DNA from 3 places in the Frankia sp. RB5 genome. Region 1 is predicted to be linked to each of the others. Evidence: predicted binding sites of a transcription regulator. Region 1 holds the regulator's gene; each other region holds the start of a gene.

Region 1 (6,486 bases):
CGGTGATGATCAGTTCGACGGCGGCGACGAATGCGTCGGCGTCGAACGTCCGGTCCGGGCGCAGGAACTTCAGCAGGTTCAGCGACGCCAGGTTGCAGCTGGAGTTGTCCAGGTGCACGTACTCGCTGCACGGATTGGAGGCGCTGATCCGCCCGCTCTCCGGGCAGGTGTGCCAGTCGTTGATCGTGCCGTCGTACTGGATGCCGGGGTCGGCGCAGGCCCAGGCGGCCTCGGCGATCGTGCGGAACAGGCCCTTGGCGTCGATCGTCTCGATCGCCCGGCCGTCGAGGCGGGCGCGCAGGTCGAAGCCGGTGCCGTCGACGACGGCGGTCATGAACTCGTCGGTGACGCGCACGGAGTTGTTGGCGTTCTGGTACTGCACGGAGGCGATGTCGCGGCCACCGAGGTCCATGTCGAACCCGGCGTCACGCAGGGCGCGGATCTTCTCCTCCTCCCGCGACTTCGTCTCGACGAACTCGACGATGTCCGGGTGGTCGACGTCGAGGACGACCATCTTGGCGGCCCGGCGGGTGGCACCGCCGGACTTGATCGTGCCCGCGGACGCGTCGGCGCCGCGCATGAAGCTGACGGGCCCGGACGCGGTGCCGCCGGAGGACAGCAGCTCCTTGGACGACCGGATCCGCGACAGGTTGAGCCCGGCCCCGGACCCACCCTTGAAGATCAGCCCTTCCTCGCGATACCAGTTGAGAATCGACTCCATGGTGTCATCAACTGAAAGAATGAAACACGCGCTCACCTGCTGAGGGGCGGGGGTTCCGACGTTGAACCAGACCGGGGAGTTGAAGCTGAAGACCTGGTGGAGCAGCATCCAGGTCAGCTCGTGCTCGAAGGCCTCGGCGTCGGCGTCGCTGGCGAAGTAGCCGTGCTCGCGGCCGGCGGCGACGTAGGTCAGCACCACCCGGTCGATGAGCTGGCGCAGCGAGGACTCCCGGGCCGGCGTGCCCGGCGCGCCGCGGAAGTACTTGCTGGTCACGATGTTCGAGGCGTTGACCGACCAGAAGTCGGGGAACTCGACACCGCGCTGCTCGAAGTTGACCGAGCCATCCCGCCAGTTGGTCATGACGACGTCCCGGGTCTCCCAGGTGACCTCGTCGTAGGGGTGGACCCCGGCGGTCGTGCGCGAGCGGCGGATCTTCAGCCCGGTCGCCGTCCTGGCCCCCGACCTGCCCGCCTTGGTACCGCGACTTTCGGTCATGACGCTCCTCGTCCTGTCAGTATCTCTCGTCGTCCTGCGTCTGCGCGTCGTCCTGCGTCTGCGCGTCGTGCTGTGCCTGCGCGTCGTGCTGTGTCTCTGCGCCGTGCCGTGCCTGCGCGTGGTGCCGTGTCATGTCGGTGGGGCGCAGCGTTCCCGGCCGTGGGCGAGCGCATGGTCAGGGCTTCGCCCGTGTGCGCCGGCGGAGCGCGGCGCGCGCCCGCGCACACCGCGGCCAGGCCGCACCGGCGGCGGACGCGCGGTACCGGCGGCGCTCGCCGGTCGGGCAGGGCACCCCGGTGATCAGAGGAACCGGCCGGCGAGACGGTGGGGCTCGACGGGAAACGGCGGGCCGGATGCCGGGTGGGGCGTGGCCTGTGGCCCTCGCCGGGCTGTCAGGGGTGGCGCGCCGGCGTGGCGCCAGGCGCGCCGAGCGCCCTGGCCGCACCGTGCTCTCCCGCGACGAGCCCGTCCCGGCCGAGGCCGCCTTCCACGACGTTCAGCTGGCTGGTGCCGGCGCGTCGGCGGGCGGCGGAGTCGGCACCGTCCGCCGCGCGGCCGCCGCGGGCGGGGGCGGGCTCGCCGTCGAGCTCCCCGTCCGGCGGCACCGCGGCAGGTCCGGCGCGTTCCAACGCACCCGTCGCCGAGCTCGGGCCGTCGTCGTCACCGCGGCGGCCGGCGTTCCTGGCCGCTTCCGCGCCGCGGCGGGCGCCGGAGGTCTCGGACCGCAGCGCCGTGATGGCGCTCTCGAAGTCGGCGAGCGACTCGAAGGCGAGGTACACCGAGGCGAACCGGAGATAGGCCACCTCGTCGAGCTCGCGAAGCGGGCCGAGGATCGCCCGGCCGATCGCCTCCGCGGGAATCTCCGCCGAGCCGGCGGACCGCACCGCGTCCTCGACCTGCTGCGCGAGCAGGGCGAGATGATCGTCGCGCACCGGGCGGCCCTGGCATGCCTTGCGCACGCCGGCGATGACCTTCGCGCGGCTGAAGGGCTCGGTCACACCGCTGCGCTTGAGTACCCGCAGCGACGCCTCCTCCATCGTGGTGAACCGGCGGCCGCATGAGAGGCAGGAGCGCCGGCGCCGGATCGCTGAGCCTTCCTCGGCCTCTCGGCTGTCGACGACACGGCTGTCCGGATGCCGGCAGAACGGGCACCGCACGCGAGACGCCTCCTTCACCGAGCCGGCCGACAGCCCTTCCGCACCGTCCCGACGTCGGCGCACCGGGACGGACCGCGGGCCCCACCGCCGCACCGATCCGGTGGGACCTGTGGACGAGCGGCCCTCGTTCTGTGGAAGACCTGTGGATCCACCTGTGGATGACTTACACCTACGTAAGCACCAGATGTTGTGTCCAACTTAGCGCACGACCCCATGGATGGGAAAACCGACCCCCCGCATGCCACACGAGGACATCAGCCCGCGGGGGCCCGACGACCCTGGGCGAAGCCGCCTCAACCGCCCGCACCCGGCCCGATGCGGAGGCGTCACCGCGGCGACCATCGACCACCCGCCGTCGCGACCGCCGGTGTCCGATCAGGCGGCTCCCGACATACCCCCGCCGGGCCTCACCCATCCAGTAAGAGGAACTGGCCGGGGGTGAGCTGGGCGGAGGACAGATCGTTGATCCGCATCAGCCGATCGACCACCACGCGCGTGTCGGCGTCCGGCTCGAGCACGGCGGCGATCTCCCACAGCGACTCCCCCGCCACGACCAGGTGGCCGCGTGGCGGCTCGTCCGACCACGCCAGCGAGGCCCGTGGCACCACCACCGCCAGCATGGCCGCGATGAGCATCGCCGCGGCCATGGTGACCACCACCCGACCACGCCTGGTCAGCCGAAGAGGCGCCGGCTCCCGTCGCACTCGCGACCGCGACGGAACCCCGCTGGCCGGCCCGCGACCAGGCGCCGGCATCGGATCCCGCCCGTGCGGCGCCGCGGTGCCGTCCGACCTCGCACCGTCCCGGCGCGCCACGGGCCCGCGCGACGCCGCACCGCCCCGCGGCCCCTGGCAGCTCGGCGACGACACCCGACCAGGCGCCGCCCTCGCCTCGCGGGACCGGGAATGGGACGGGAACAGACCGGCGTTGGCGGGCACCGATCGAGGACCGGGACGGCCAGCCGGCGCTCCCGCGGACCGCCCGGCGACCCGTTCCCGGACCACGGCCAGGTCGATGACCTGCGCCGAGCAGCTGGGACTCACGACATCCTCCCGTGGCGAGCGGGCCGGGACCACCAGGCGGGCGAACCCCAGTTCGATCGAACTCCTGGTCGATTGTCGCACCCGGCGCGGATCTGGCAAGAGGACACGCTCGAACAAGCGTTTGAGATTCCGCGACCGTCCGGTTACCGTCAAGACGATCAGGTGTGCACCGGGTGGATTCTCCGGGTCGCGGACGGACGCACGCCGTGGGGGTGTCGGGATCGCGGGCGATCCCGACCGCGACGCGGCGCTCACCCGTCGGACGTGGGGTGACCAGCTGGTGACCACGTACGCGACGAGTAGGTACGTGACGAACGACGTACGCGACGAACGACGTACGCGACGAGGAGAGCGGTAGCGATGACCACCCAAGGCAGGGGTACACGCCGGGGCGGGGCCCGCGGCAACGTGCGGGCCTTTCCCGAAAACCCCGCGGACGCGGCCGGACTGACCCCCCGGCAGCGCAAGGTGCTCGAGGTCATCCGGGCCGCCGTGGAGCGGCGCGGATACCCGCCAAGCGTCCGCGAGATCGGTGAGGCGGTCGGCCTGACCAGCACGAGCAGCGTGGCGCACCAGCTCAAGGTGCTGGAGGAGAAGGGCTACCTGCGGCGGGATCCGAACCGTCCGCGGGCGATGGAGGTGCTCAGCCCGGACCGCCCGCGCCGCCGCGCCCAGGCGGCGCCGGCCGCGGTGGTTCCCGCGTTCGGCGGTGAGGCCGCCGCGGCGCCCGGCGGCGAGGCGTCAGCGGCCTACGTGCCGGTGCTCGGGCGGATCGCGGCCGGCGGCCCGATCCTCGCCGAGCAGGCGATCGAGGATGTCTTCCCGCTGCCCAAGGAGATCGTCGGCGAGGGCACGCTGTTCCTGCTGCGCGTGGTCGGCGAGTCGATGATGGGCGCCGCGATCTGTGACGGCGACTGGGTGGTGGTCCGCCAGCAGCCGGTCGCGGACAACGGCGAGATCGTCGCCGCGATGATCGAGGGTGAGGCGACGGTGAAGCGCCTACGCGTCCGCGACGGGAAGATCTGGCTGCACCCGGAGAACCCTGCCTTCAACGACATCCCGGGCGAGGAGGCGACGATCCTCGGCCGGATCGTCGCCGTGCTGCGCAGGGTCTGACCACGCGACGGCCGGCCGCGCGTGGCGGCCGGCCGATCCGTGGTCTGCCCGATCCGCTGGGCGATCCGCGGTCCGACGAACTCAGGCCGATCCGGGCGTGCTTCGGCCGGGTCAGAGCGGAGCCGGTCAGGCGTCCGGACCCGGCGCGGCGTGGGTCAGGCCCGGAAGGCGTCGAGATCGGCGGCGAGTGCCGGCGACACCCGCGCGGTGAGGCGGGTTCCGTCTGCCGTGTGCTCCTGCCCGAGTACCTCGCCGTGGGCGTGGACCCGCGAGACGAGCTCACCCCGGGTATAGGGGACGAGCACCGTCAACTCGACGTCCGGGTGCGGAACCCGCAGGCACAGCGCGTCAACGAGCGCGCCGAGCCCCTCCCCCGTCCGGGCCGAGACGAACACCGCCTCGGGCGCCAGCTGGCGAAGCTCCGCGACGACGGTGGGAGCGACCGCGTCGACCTTGTTGACGACGATCAGTTCGGACACGCCGCCCGCGTCGATGTCGTTGAGGACCTCGCGGACGGCGGAGATCTGCGCGGCCGGGTCGGGCGCGGAGCCGTCGACGACGTGCAGCAGGAGATCCGCGTCGGCGACCTCCTCGAGCGTCGAGCGGAACGCCTCGACGATCTGGTGGGGAAGATGGCGTACGAAACCCACCGTGTCGGTCAGGGTGAACGCGCGGCCGTCCGGCAGGGTCGCCCGGCGCACCGTCGGGTCGAGGGTGGCGAACAGCGCGTCCTCCACCAGGACGCCGGCGCCGGTGAGCCGGTTGAGCAGCGAGGACTTGCCGGCGTTGGTGTAGCCGGCGATCGCCACCGCGGGCACCTCGCCGCGCCGCCGCGCCGCGCGCTTGGTCTCCCGCACGGTGGACATCCCGGCGAGTTCACGGCGCAGCCGGGCCATCCGGGCGCGCAGCCTGCGCCGATCGGTCTCGATCTTCGTCTCACCGGGGCCGCGGGTACCGATGGGAGCGCGCCCGCCACCACTGGCCGCGGCGCGCGACATCGACTCACCCCAACCACGCAGCCGGGGCAGCATGTACTGGAGCTGGGCCAGCTCGACCTGCGCCTTACCCTCTCGGGAGGTCGCGTGCTGGGCGAAGATGTCCAGGATGAGAGCCGTCCGGTCGATGACCTTGACTTTGACGATCTCCTCCAGCTGGCGCAGCTGGCCGGGGGTGAGCTCGCCGTCGCAGATCACCGTGTCGGCGCCGGTCGCGGCGACGACCTCGGCGAGTTGACGGGCCTTGCCGGAACCGACGTAGGTCGCCGCGTCCGGCCGGTCGCGGCGCTGCACGAGCGCGTCGAGGACGACCGAGCCGGCGGTGGTGGACAGCGCGGCGAGCTCCGCCATCGATGCCTCGGCCGCCCGCAGCGAGCCCGAGGTCCACACGCCGATCAGTACCACCCGCTCCAACCGCAGCTGGCGGTACTCGACCTCGGTGACGTCGTCCAGCTCGGTGGCAAGGCCCGGTACTCGACGCAGGGCCGCTCGGTCCGCCAGATCGAGCTCGTCGCCGGATTCGGCGAAAAAGCCCGAAAGATTGCCCGAATCGTCATCGGTGAGTTCAATGAGGGATCTGTCGAGGGTGGACGCGTCCAGGGCGTCGGCAGGAAGTGTCATACCATCCGTTCTCAACGCGGCCCGCTGCCGCGGCATTCCGCGCCGGTTCATTTAGCCAGGTCACACGCCTTCTCGGTGACCCGGGGGCGATCCCGCCATCGAAGGGGCCGGCCCGGGCCAGCCCGGCCGCACCGCTTCGGTGTTCCCCGGCGGAATCGTCCCGTCGCCTGCCAGGGTCCCACGCCCCAACGAGGATCGCGAACGGTTTAGCCGCCTCGTTCCGGCGATCCCGCCCGTCGTGGTGACTCCGCCGCACCCGGCGCCATCCCCGCGGGGATCATGACGCGCTCACGGCCGCGCCACGTGACCGGGCACGGCAGGCGATCCGGGAGATCAGC
Region 2 (6,486 bases), on a different contig from region 1:
CGACGAGGCCATGGCGTCGACCAGCGCGCCATCGAAGCCGGTCTCGACGGCGCCGTCGTGGACGACCCACTCGCGGCGGATGTCCGGCCCGAGGATCTCGTCGAGCTGGCGGAGGAACTCCTCCTCCTGCCCGGGCAGGAAACGGCCGTCGACGTAGGCGACGGCCTCGCCCGGGATGACGTTGACCTTCTCGCCGGCGGCCAGCTGGGTGGGGTTGACGGTGTTACGCAAAGTCGCGCCGATCATCCGGGCGACCGGGCCCAGCTTGGTCACCGTGGAGGCCAGGTCGTCCAGATCGAACTCGGTTCCGAGTGCGTCGCCGAGCTCGCCGAGGAAGACCCGCACTGTCGGAGTGAGCACGAGTGGGAACTCGTGGCGGCCCAGGCGCGCCACCGCCTCGCACAACGCGGTGACCGCGTTGTCGTCGCTGATCATCGAGCCGTGGCCGGCGCGGCCCGTCGCGGTCAGCTTCATCCAGGCCAGGCCCTTCTCGGCCGTCTCGATGAGGTAGAGCCGCAGATCGTCGGAGACCGTGTAGGAGAAACCGCCGACCTCACCGATCGCCTCGGTGCACTCGGCGAACAGACCCGGATGGTTGTCGACGAGCCACCGGGCGCCCAGCACGCCGCCGGCCTCCTCGTCGGCGAGGAACGCGACGACCAGGTCACGGGCGGGGGGACGACCGGTGCGGACGAGGTCGCGGACGACCGCGAGCGTCATCGCGACCATGTCCTTCATGTCGACGGCGCCACGGCCCCACAGAGCGCCGTCGAGCTCCTCGCCCGAGAACGGCCCCACCCGCCACTGACTGGCGTCGGCGGGCACGACGTCGAGGTGGGAGTGCACGAGCAGCGGCGGGCGGGACGGGTCGGCGCCCGCGATGCGGGCGATGACGGAGGTACGGCCCGGCTGCGACTCGAGCAGGGTCGGTTCGATGCCGACCTCGGCGAGCTTGGCGGCGACGTACTCGGCGGCGGGACGTTCATGGCCCTCACCGCCGCCGCGGTTGACCGACTCGAAGCGGAGCAGATCGCGGCAGAGCTCGACCACCTCACGTTCGGCGTCAGGGGCGGTCACCGGCAGGCGCAGGGGGCCGGTCGGGTCGGGTGTGGGGAACGGCTCGCTGGGCATGGCCTCAGTCTGCCCCGCCCGGGACAGGCCCGCCGGGCACGACCCGTACCGCGTAACAGTCCGGTAGCGGCGGCGCAGCACATCACCGTCGACCGCCATCCGCGAAGGGGGCCCACCGTGGCGCTCTACCCGTGCCCACGCACCGATCTCGGCTGTACCGCCGTCACCGCCACGGCCGGTGACCTGGATTACCACTTCCACCTGGCGCACGGCTACCGGGGCGCATGGCGCATCGCCGTGAGCGTCCGCCCGCCGCGCCCGCTGCCAGTCGGACCGCCGCCGGCCCGCCACGTCCCCGACGGCCTCGTCGAGGGCCCGGGCAGCCTCACCCTCGCCGAGCGCCGCGCCGCCCGCCACGATGACACGCCCGACGACGCCCCGCACACGGACAGCCGACGCGACCTCGCCCGCCGCGCGGACGAACCCGCCGGCACAGGGGTACTCGCCGGCACAGGGGTACTCGCCGCAATGCGCCCCTCCGGGACCGGCGGTGAGGCGGCCGGCCGCCGCCGACGCCTGCGCCTGCCGCGCTGAGCCCGCCGGACACGGCGCCCTGTAACGGGGCGATCCGCACGAGCCTCACAGGTCGTCGTAGCGGGGGGGATGTACCGCCGTCTCCTCACCCTCCGGCGTCGTCACGACGAAGTGCCCCGACTCCGGCTGGCGTATCCCCCACGCGGCCACCACCAGTGGCTCACCGGTGAGGGGGTCGTGGGCGACGCGAGCCGGGGCGTGCCGAAGCCGGTGATGATGGCGACACGCGGGACCGAGGTTCCCCTCGCGGGTCTCCCCGCCACGCGAGTGCGGGCGGGTGTGATCAAGATCGCAGGCGACCGACGGCCGGTCGCAGCCGGGGAACAGACAGGTCGGGGTCCGCAGCCGCACGTACCGGGCCAGCGGCGCGGAGGGATAGCGCCGGCGGGAGACCTCGTGGATCGCCCCGTCCTCGGGATCGACCAGGATCCGCCGCCAGGTGCAGCGCTCGCTCGCGGAGATCTCCCGCGCCACCTCGGCGGGGATCGGGCCGTAGCCGGGTACCTCGGCGGGATTCTCGGACAGTCCCAGCAGCGTCGCCACCGACACGATGACCTGCATCTCCACCCGGACCTGGTCACGGTCGCGCCCCAGCAGCAGGTCGACCAGGACGTCGGCGCGCCGCTGGTCGAGATCCCGCTCGTCGCCCGGCACCCAGGCCTTGCGCGCTAGCTGGTCGATGCGGCGAAACGCGGCGAGCATCCGCTCGGCGGGCAGGAGCGCGGACAGCCGTCCCATCCCCTCCTCCTCGGGACGGACTGTGACGCGGCGGGACGCGCAGGCCCTGCGGCGCCGCCGCTGCGCGCCGTCGGGATCCACCCGCGCCACCCGTCGCCGGACCGCGGCCGCGAAGGCACGCCGGCTGGCTCGGCCCCCGCCGTTGTCCAGCACCGGCCCGACGATGTCGGCCACCTGCTCGTCGCTGAGCGGCGCCGTCGCCCGCGCCAGCACGGTCAGGCGTTCCAGGTCGATGCTTCCCGCACCGAGCGCGCACACGGCCTGCGGCATCCGGCGCACGGCTCCCACCGCGAGCGCGAGCCGCCGCTGCGCCTCGGCCGTCTCCCACCGCAGCCGCAGGGCCACCTCGTCGGCCGCGAACTCGTCAAACGCCTGGAAGCCCTGTTCACCCCCGTCCAGCTCCGCTGGGCGCTGCTGGCCGAACCGCGCCAGGACCACCACCTGCGCCGCCTGCCACCGGTCGATCTCGCCCTGGATCATGGCGCACGCCGCCAGACACTCACCCGCGTCGAGATCCGTCACACGACATCCGTCAATGAGCGTCGTATCAAAGATCTCCCTTCCGCTGCCGGCATTCGGATCCACCGTTCCCATCCGCACGGAATGAACGACCGCGCCGGAGGAACTGGAATTCAGGTCCATCATTCCGCCTACCCGAGAGGTCAGCCAGGACAAGCGGCTTTCAGGCCGGCGACCTGGAGAGATGCATCCCCGACCGCCACGCGATCCCACAGCGATCGAACATACATTCGACGATACCCGGCCAGACCACCCCCGACAACCACGGCTTCCGGCCACCACTTCCACAAAGAAAGAGTCTCCCCGTCACATTCTCGCGAATACGGCCGATACCTCGCCGAGAACGACCGCCACAAGGACGAGCGGAATTGTCACGGCACGCGGGCGCCGAGCCCGCCAGCCATCCGGCGACACGCACAGACCTCCACCGGCGCCGGCCGATGGCCGGACATCAGGTGCCCGCGGCGACAGGTCCGGGCAGGATGGACGCCACCGCGCAGGCAGATCCGCAGCCGGAAAGGCGGCCGTCCCATGTCCTCGCAGACGCCCGAGCCCCGCACGATCCTCGAACCCACCTCGGACCACGCCGCCGCACCGCACCACGCCGCCGCACCGCACCGCGGCGCTGCCGGGCCGCGCGGCGCCACCCGAGCACACGAGCACGAGCACGAGCGCGCCGCCGCGGCGTCAACGCCGACCGGCGCGCCGGCGAGCACCGGCCAGACCGAGGTCCTCATCCGGCGGGAGGGCCCCGACGGCCGGCTCGGCCGGCTCACCCTCAACCGGCCCGCGACGATCAACGCTCTGACCACGCCGATGGTCCGGCTGATCGACGACGCGCTGCGCGCGTGGGCGGACGATCCCGGCGTACGCGCGGTGGTCCTCGACGGCGCGGGCGAGCGGGGCCTGTGTGCCGGCGGCGACATGCGGGCGGTGCGGGCGGCCGTCCTCGCCGGACGCCCGCAGGACGCCCGGGACTTCTGGGCGCACGAGTACCGGCTCAACGCCCGCATCCGCAGCTTCCCCAAGCCCTACATCGCGATCATGGACGGTATCGTGATGGGCGGCGGGATCGGCCTGTCCGCGCACGGCAACGTCCGCATCGTGACGGAGCGTTCCGTACTCGCCATGCCCGAGGTGGGCATCGGCTTCATCCCCGACGTCGGCGGCACCTGGCTGCTCGGCCATGACGCGCCCGGCGAGCTCGGCACCCACCTGGCGCTCACCGGCACCCGCTTCGGCGCCGCGGACGCGATCCTCACCGGCCTCGCCGACCACTACCTGCCCGCGGCCCGCCTCCCCGACCTGCTCGACACCCTGCGCGCCGCCGACGACCCCGCCGCCGCCATCCTCTCCTGCGACCTAGGCGCCCACTCCCCGCCGCCGGGCCGCCTGGCCGCCGACCGGGTATGGATCGACGACCTCTATCGCGGCGACGACCTCGCCCGCATCGTCCGCCTGCTCACCCACAGCGTGAAGCCGGCGGCCCGGGACGCCGCCGCGGAGATCGCCACGAAGTCACCGACGTCGTTGACCGTCACCCTGCGCGCCCTGCGCACCGCCGCGTCCATGACGAGCCTGGAGGAGGCCCTCGACCAGGAGTATTCACTGGCCCTGGCGAGCCTGACCAGCGCCGACCTGATCGAGGGCGTGCGCGCTGCCCTCGTCGACAAGGACCGCACTCCCCGCTGGTCTCCATCGCGTCTCACCGCCGTCACCCCGTCCGACGTCGACCGCTTCTTCGCCCCCACCGGACCCGGCCTCGGCCTCACCGCCGCACGGCCGCCCGCGCACGCGGCCCGCTGACGGTCCACACCGACGTCAAACCCGCTGCCCGGGCTGGCCCGGCTCGGCGCCCTGCCATGGACACCCGCCCACGAACGCGGCCAGCCATCCAGGCGCTGACGCTCTCAGCCTGACCGCGCCGGCTCCGCGTCGGCGAGCCGCTGGGCGAGCGCGAGGACGACCTCCTGGTCAGGTGCCAGAGCGACGACGGCAGCCAGACCGTCACGCAGCGCGCGCACGCCCGCCTCACCCAGCTGATCGCGCAGGATCCGCTGGTCAGCCTCGCGGCGCCGGCCGACGACACGGATCGCCTCCCGGGCCCGTGGGGTGAGCGCGAGCGGGGCCCGTCGACGGTCCGCGCGATCGGTGAACCGGGTGAGGTAGTCGCGCCCGACCAGGGTGTCGACGACCTTGCTGACGGCCTGCTTACTGACCGTGAACAGGGCGGCGAGCTCACCCACCGTCGCGACGCCGCCCTCCACCAGCCGCAGCAGCTGCACGTCGGGCGGGCGCAGATCACCGAACCCGGCCTGCGCGAGCGCCGTGGCCGTCCTGGCCCGCCACACCTGGTGGGCGGACGCCAGGACCAGCCCCAGCTCCCAGTCGGCGGGCGTCTCGCCACCGGCACCGGACGGCGAAACGGGGTGGGACGAAGCCATGACAAGAGCGTAACCGTCCTTGACGGTCAACCATAGTTGACTACTATTCCCTCATGCTCCGGTCTGCGTGTTTCGTCCGATTCCTGTCCCGCCGGGCGCTGGCCGTGCTCGGGGGTGTCGTCGCCGTTCTGCTCGCCACCGCCTGCACGACCGACCAGGGCGGCACGCCACCTGGCGCCACCGCGGACTCCGCCACCGCCTGCACGCCGACGAAGCCCGCACCAGCGGCCGGGCCCCACACCATCCGGTTCGGGACGACCGACCGCGCCTACACGCTCGCCCTCCCCGCCGGCTACGACGGCCATCGGGCTCACCCGCTCCTGCTGAACTTTCACGGGTTCGGCGGCAGTATGACCGACCAGGAGGCCAACACGCCGATGGCCCGCTCCGGCACCGCCCGCGAGTACATCGTCGTCACCCCGCAGGCCGCCGGCAGCCCGGCGAAGTGGAACATCCTCGCCCAACAGGGTGACGCCGACGACTACGGCCTCCTCCAGGTGCTGCTCACCGACCTGACGACCCGGCTGTGCGTCGACCGTGACCGCGTCTACGCGACCGGGCACTCCAACGGATCCGCCTTCGCCGGCTTCCTCGTCTGCAAGCCGCCGTACCCCTTCGCCGCCGTGGCGATGGTCTCCGGGGTGGCCCCTGCGTCCTGCCCCGACGGCGGCCCCGCCCCCGCGACGCTGGCCATCAACGGCACCGCGGACGAGACGGTGTCCTACCAGGGCAGCGCCTCGTTCATCGCCGACTACGTCAAGGACTACCACTGCGCCACCACCCCGGACCGGACCTCCCCGGCCGACGGCATCGACCAGCTGCGCTACCGGGACTGCGTCCACGGCACCGAGGTCGTGTTCATCACGGTGGTCGGCGGCACGCACGCCTGGCCCGGCGGCCCGGCCACAGGCGGCGACCGGCCCTCGGCCCACGGCATCTCCCAGGCCGGCCGCACCTTCCCCGCCACCACCACCATCCTCGACTTCTTCGACCACCACCGTCTGGTCGCGACGCCGAGCACGACCGCCGCCACTCCAACAGCCGAACGCTGACGCCGAACGCCGAACGCCGAACGCCGAACGCAATGGTCATCAGGGCAGGAACAGCGGAGCGCCCCGCC
Region 3 (6,486 bases), on a different contig from region 1:
GGGAACGTGCCCGGTCAGGAACCCTGGTCGGGCTCGCGGGGCGGCGTGTCGTCCGGCGAGCCCGCCTCCGGCGGGTCGACGGGCGCCTTCCCCGGGGGCGGCGCGGCCCAGGGGTAGCCGGCGATCCGGCGGCCAGCGCCGGATCCAGAGCCGTCGCTCGGGCCCGGCTCGCCAGGGTCGCCCGGGCCGGGCCCGATGTTCTCCGCGCCGCGCGGGGCGCCTCCCGCCTGATCGCTGGCAGCGCCGCCCCACTGCGGCGGCTCCGCCAGCGGCCCCGCCCGGTTCGGCGTGGGCGGAGCCGGCAGCTCGTCGAAGTTCGGCGGGTAGTCCGGAATGGGCGGCAGATCCTCGAGTGGGGGCAGTTCTCCCGACGGATCCGGGTCAGACGGCCCGCCGCCCGACCCGGACGACCGGTCGAGGCCCGACGGCCCGGCGGTTGTCCCGGCGCCCTCTGTCGGCGTCGCCCGCCCAGACGGTGGCCCCGGCGGGGGACCGCCCGGGTCGACCGGCGGTTGCCCCGGCTGCCCGCCGGACGCCCCGGGTGGCGTCGGCTGGCCCGGACCACCCGGCTGGCCGGGCCGCGCTGGAGAGGCCTGGCCAGAATGCGCCTGCGGACCTGGGTAGGCGTGTGGCCCCGGCGGGACCGGTGGGCCCGGGTAGGCATGCGGTCCCGGATACTGCGGCTGGCCGGGATACTGCGGCTGGCCCGGATACTGCGGCTGGCCAGGGGGAGTCGGCTGGCCAGGATGGCCGGATGCGGTCGGCGCCCCAGGCTGGCCCACGTGTCCGGGATAGCCGGGGTGGCCAGGCTGGCCCGGATAGGCCGACTGGCCTGGGAAGGCCGACGCGACGGGGCCGCCGGGCATCGCGCCGGGGACCCAGCCTCCGGCCTGGTTCCAGCCACCGGCCTGCCCCTGGAGACCAGGCTGACCTGTCGCCGGGGGGATCTGGGAGTTCGGTGCCTGCCCGTCCCGGCTCGCCTGCGCCACCGTGCGGGTGCGTTTCGGGCGGCGGCGGCGCCACTGGTCCCGGATCACCCACACCAGGCCGAGTGACGCCATCGTGCCGGCGAACGGCCCGACCCATGCCCGGACGAGGAGCAGGTAGAAGGTCAGGACCGCGGTGAAGACGTAGCCGGTGACGAAGAACGCGAACGGCCGGATCCGGAACTGGCTGATCCTGTCCCGCAGCAGGATCGCCGGGAAGACCCAGATCAGGAAGCCGAAGAAGCTCGCCGCGACCGGGGCGATGAACAGGTATCCGAAGAACGCTTCCATGGTCAGGGGTCCAGGCGCTCGGTGCGGATCAGACCGGGTCGGGTCCGGGCGGGATGTCGACCCCGTGGGACACCGACGGTGGTTCGGCGAAGTAGGGGCCGAGCGCGGCGCGCCAGCGCACGAACCGCTCGGACTCCCGGAAGTTCTTCAGGTGGCTGTCCAGCGTGTCCCACTCGACGAGCAGCACGTAGCTCGACGACGATTCCACACCGCGGGTCAACCGCGCCGCACGGCATCCCGGCGTGCCCACCAGCTCCGCACGGATTCCCCGGTAGGCGGCCTCGAACTCGTCCTCGGTGCCGGGGCGCACCTCGAACCTGGCGATCTCCAGCACCGCCACGTCGATCCCGCCGCCGCTCGCGTCCTCACTCACCAGGCCGCCTCCTCGCTGGTTCGGGGGGCTCGTGCTGTTTCTCGGCCCGCCGCCGGGCCCCCGGCCGTGCGCAGCCCGTCCCCCGCCAGGCCACACGGTCGATGTGCCCAGTGTGTCACCGCCGGGCGGCGATCGGCGGCGGTGCCCGCGGATTGCGGGCCCCCCGTTTCGTGCGTCCGCGGTCAGTTCGCCATGTCGACGAAGCGGGAGTAGTGCCCCTGGAAGGCGACGGTGACGGTACCGGTCGGGCCGTTTCGGTGCTTGGCGATGATCAGGTCCGCCTCGCCGGCCCGCGCGGACTCCTTCTCCACGGCGTCCTCGCGATACAGCAGGATCACCGCGTCGGCGTCCTGCTCGAGGCTGCCGGACTCGCGCAGGTCCGAGACCTGGGGTCGTTTGTCGGCGCGCTGCTCGGAGGCCCGGTTGAGCTGCGAGATGGCGACCACCGGCACCTCCAGCTCCTTGGCCAGCAGCTTCAGCGACCGGGAGATCTCGCTGACCTCCTGCTGGCGACTCTCCACCTTCTTCGGTGACGACATGAGCTGCAGGTAGTCGAGGATCACGAGACGCAGCTGGTTGCGCTGCTTGAGCCGCCGGGCCTTCGCCCGGATCTCCATCATCGTCAGGTGCGGGCTGTCGTCGATGAACAGCGGCGCCTCCGCCACCTCGCCCATCCGCCGGGTCAGCCGCGACCAGTCGTCCTCGGAGAGCCGGCCGGTGCGGATGTTCTGCAGCGAGACCCGCGCCTCGGCCGACAGCAGCCGCATGGTGATCTCCATCCGGCTCATCTCCAGCGAGAAGATGACCGACGTCATCCCGTTCTTGATCGACGCCGCCCGCGCGAAGTCCAGTCCCAGCGTCGAGTTGTGCGTCGGGATGCACGAGATGCCCGCCAGGTACAGGTGGTCGGCGTTGTCCACTTCCACGCACCGGACGGGCACGGAGGCGATCGGCCGGACTGCGGTGATGTACCGGAGGCCCACGGTCGGGTGCCCCGTCGGCCGTAGCCGGTCGGCCTTGCGCGTGAGGCGGAAGACCTGCTCCTGGGGCGCGAAATTGATCATGTAGCAGGTTGAGCTGGCGGCGGAAGCGCCCTGCACCCGCTTCGTCGTCACGGACGCGCGGTATCCCAGAGAAAGGATGAGTTCGTGCGTGTCGCGGGCAAGACGTTCGTTGGTGACGGCGAACTGCACGGTCGTCCCGTTGGACGCCACCGTCCCATCCGTGTCCAGCAGACCTGCGAGGAGATCGCGCCGCTGCTGCTCATCGGCCCGCAGGTACTGAAGCGGAATGTGCTTGTCACCCAGCACGCCCAGCGTGCGCAACTGCGTCTGCAGCGTGCCGGACTCGGCGTGACAAGAGCCGCAGCGCGGGCCGTAGCTGGTCACACGCCCACCGCAGCCCACGCACGTCCGCGCAGGTAGCGGCTTCGCGAGGAACCGCAGCTTGCCCCCGCAGGACTGGCCACAGGTGCGCACATGCGGCATGCGGTTGGCGAAGGTGCGACCGCACACCATGCACGACCGCTCCTCCACGGCGGTCTGGCGAAGCCGCAGTGAGTACCGGTACTTCACCGTCGCGCTCGCCACGACGTCGTAGCCCCGGCTTCGGATCTCCGCAGGAATGTCCGGGTCGGCGGATGTCAGCTGGGCACAGCTCGAGGTCCCGTCGCCGAGCCAGGCGCCGAGCAGGTACGGATCGATCGGAAGGTTCACCGTGGGCAACGCGAACGGCCTGGCCACGCGAACGGCGTGGTTGTGGCGACGATCCGCGGTCGAGCAGTGGAGCGTGCGCGCGATCTCCTCCGTCGTCACGGGCCTGCCGCCCGCCGCGGTGCCAGGGCAGGACGTCCGCCCGGCGGCGACGCGACGATCCGCCCGGGTCTCGGTGACCCACTGGTGCTGTGCGTCGGCCACCAGCACGGAGCCGTCGGAGAACTCCACCTCGTAGCACGGGCGACCGACCATCACCTCGGTCGCCGCCACGACCCGGGTGGGCTGGCCGTCGGCACCGATGAGCCGGTCGCCGACGGCGACCCTGCCCATCGTCGTCCACCCTGTCGGCGTCGCCAGCGGAGTGTCGAGTGCGAGAGCCTTCCCGACGGCCGGGCGGGCGGCGACGATCCACAGCTGGCCGCCGTGCAGGCCGTTGGTGAGCTCGTCGAGGTCGGTGAAGCCGGTCGGCACGCCCGTCAGCGCGCCGTCGTGGCCCTCGATCGACTCGATCTCCTCGAGTGCCGGGTTGAGCAGGTCGCCGAGCGGGGCGTAGTCATCGTTCGTGCGCCGCTCGGTGACGTCGTAGACGGCGGCCTGCGCCCGGTCGACGACCTCGCTGACGTCCGGCGCGGCGCCGTAGGCGAGCTGGACGATGCGCGTCCCCGCCTCGGCGAGGCGACGCAGGATGGCCTTCTCGGCGACGATGTGGGCGTAGTAGCCGGCGTTCGCCGCGGTCGGCACGCTGGAGATGAGCGTGTGCAGGTATCCCGCGCCGCCCACCCGCTCCAGCGCGTCCCGGCGGCCGAGCTCGGCGGCCGCGCTGATCACGTCGGCCGGCTCGCCCCGCCCGTACAGGTCGCCGATGACCTCGAAGATGAGCCCATGGGCGGGCCGGTAGAAGTCCACCATCCGCAGGACCTCGACCACGTCGGCGATCGCGTCCTTGGACAGCAGCATGCCGCCGAGCACGCTCTGCTCGGCCGGCAGGTCGTGCGGCGGGGTGCGGTCGAACTCCTCGGCGCCCCCGACGCCACGCGAGATCTCGGTGACGCTCACGACGCACCTCCTGGCTGTCCCACGCGGTCTCGACCTACCGCGTGATCTGGCTGTCCCGCGATCCCAGTTTCGAACGCATGTTCGTACACGCCCGAGCGATCGTCAACGGGCCACGCCGCGGTGGACGCCGGCGACGCTCCCGGCACGTCGATTGGCTCCCCAGTTTGGAGGGTCCGACCCTACGGACCGGCAGCCACCCCCGCCAAGAAGTTATCCACAGGCCCTTGTGGAAAAGCTGTGGGTAACGGCCGAGAAGCTGGGGAGAAGCTAGGGACAGACGCGCACTACCTGTGGATAGTGCTGGCCTTACGGCGCGAGAACCGCGGGTTCCCAGAGCTCCGTTCGAGACGTCGCCTGTGGACAACGAGTCGAAGAAAAAACTTTTCGGCGACCTGCCGGGCGCGTAACGCGAACTCCCCCGGTCCCGCCACCGTGACGATGGGTGGGAGCCGGGGGAGTTCGTCGACCAGTCGGCGGCACGGAGCCCGGCGGATGGCCGGGCGCCGGGCCGCCACCGCGCTGGCCCGCGGTTTTTGCTACGCCTTGCGGACCTGGACCTTCAGCGACGCGGTCACCTCGGGGTGGAGGTGGACGGCCACCGTGTAGGCGCCGAGCGACTTGATCGGCGTGGTCAGCTCGACGCGGCGCCGGTCGAGCTCCGGACCGCCGGCGGCGGTGACGGCGTCGACGACATCGGCCGCCGTGACCGAGCCGAACAGCCGGCCTTCCTTGCCCGCGCGGCTGGCCAGCTCGACCTTGAGGCCGCCGAGCTGACCGGCGATCTCGTTGGCGTGGTCGAGGTCGCGCACCGCCCGGGCCGACCGGGCCCGCTTGATCTGCTCGACCTGGCGCTCCGCGCCCTTGGTCGCGAGGATCGCGTACTGGCGGGGCACCAGGTAGTTGCGCCCGTACCCGTTCGCGACCTCGACGATGTCACCCGGGCTACCGAGGCCGGGGACCTCCTGGGTCAGGATGAGCTTCATCGCGCCACCCCCTAGCGAGCCGAGGCGGTGTAGGGCAGCAGCGCCATCTCGCGGCTGTTCTTCACCGCCGTCGCCACGTCGCGCTGGTGCTGGCTGCAGTTGCCGCTGACCCGGCGGGCACGGATCTTGCCTCGGTCGGAGATGTACTTGCGCAGCAGCGACGTGTCCTTGAAGTCGATGTACTCGACCTTGTCCTTGCAGAAGACGCAAACCTTCTTCTTCGGCTTGCGCACGGCCGCCTTGGCCACGGATGTGCTCCTACCTCGTTGTGCCGTCCTCGATGACGACGACCGGCCGCTCAAAACGGAGGCTCGTCTGAGTAGCCACCGGCCGGCTGCTGCGACCAGGGGTCATCGTTGGGGGCGCCGCCGCCGTAGTTGCCGCCGGACGGCGCTCCGGCCGGGGCACCGGCCGGGGCACCGGCGGGCGCGCCGTAGCCGCCCCCACCACCGCTGTAGTTGCCGCCGCCGCCGGAACCGGAACCGCCGCCCCCGTTCCCGCCGCCGAAGCCGCCTCCGCCGCCGCCACGGGCGGCGCGGACGACCTTGGCGGTCGCATAACGCAGGCTCGGGCCGACCTCGTCGACGTCAAGCTCGATGACGGTGCGCTTCTCACCCTCGCGGGTCTCGAACGAACGCTGCTTGAGCCGGCCTGTGACGATGACCCTGGCTCCCTTCTGCAGGGACTCGGCGACGTTCTCCGCGGCCTGCCGCCAGACGGAGCAGCGCAGGAACAGCGCTTCGCCGTCCTTCCACTCGTTGCTCTGACGGTCGAGCGTGCGCGGAGTTGAGGCGACGGTGAAGCTCGCGACGGCCGCGCCGTTCGGCGTGAACCGCAGTTCAGGGTCGCCTGTCAGGTTGCCTACGACGGTGATGACAGTCTCACCGGCCATGGGCGCCCTCCCAGCTCTCGGCGGTCCGCGACGACGGGCGAACCGCCGTCAGCCCGGACCGGGTCATGCCGCCGCCCGGCGGCTCTGACGGGGCTTCTTCGGCTCGGGGAGCCGGATGACCTTCGTGCGCAGGACCGACTCGTTCAGGACGAGCTGCCGGTCGAGCTCGGCGACGATGGCCGGCTCCGCG

Evidence for each region. Region 1 encodes LexA, which represses DNA repair genes until DNA is damaged. Its sites were predicted from a motif close to CGAACNNNNGTTCG; they were not measured.
Region 2: AC6EXY_RS15680 (HNH endonuclease signature motif containing protein) is a predicted target of LexA. The motif match lies at 3,142-3,155, and genes of this name have one in related genera.
Region 3: dnaB (replicative DNA helicase) is a predicted target of LexA. The motif match lies at 4,492-4,505, and genes of this name have one in related genera.

What each region holds. Positions count from the first base shown of each region.
Region 1 covers NZ_JCBATA010000066.1:10,621-17,106, reverse strand. The annotation lists gene AC6EXY_RS26860 (vitamin B12-dependent ribonucleotide reductase) at 1-1,216, opposite strand, end outside; gene nrdR (transcriptional regulator NrdR) at 1,609-2,373, opposite strand; gene AC6EXY_RS26850 (LysM peptidoglycan-binding domain-containing protein) at 2,781-3,032, opposite strand; gene lexA (transcriptional repressor LexA) at 3,777-4,532, shown strand; gene hflX (GTPase HflX) at 4,688-6,148, opposite strand.
Region 2 covers NZ_JCBATA010000025.1:47,791-54,276, reverse strand. The annotation lists gene AC6EXY_RS15690 (M20/M25/M40 family metallo-hydrolase) at 1-1,131, opposite strand, end outside; gene AC6EXY_RS15685 (hypothetical protein) at 1,249-1,665, shown strand; gene AC6EXY_RS15680 (HNH endonuclease signature motif containing protein) at 1,711-2,925, opposite strand; gene AC6EXY_RS15675 (enoyl-CoA hydratase/isomerase family protein) at 3,454-4,728, shown strand; gene AC6EXY_RS15670 (MarR family winged helix-turn-helix transcriptional regulator) at 4,833-5,366, opposite strand; gene AC6EXY_RS15665 (CE1 family esterase) at 5,420-6,418, shown strand.
Region 3 covers NZ_JCBATA010000001.1:123,908-130,393, reverse strand. The annotation lists gene AC6EXY_RS00490 (hypothetical protein) at 15-1,277, opposite strand; gene AC6EXY_RS00485 (antibiotic biosynthesis monooxygenase family protein) at 1,306-1,653, opposite strand; gene dnaB (replicative DNA helicase) at 1,833-4,421, opposite strand; gene rplI (50S ribosomal protein L9) at 4,958-5,404, opposite strand; gene rpsR (30S ribosomal protein S18) at 5,416-5,652, opposite strand; gene AC6EXY_RS00465 (single-stranded DNA-binding protein) at 5,703-6,296, opposite strand; gene rpsF (30S ribosomal protein S6) at 6,360-6,486, opposite strand, start outside.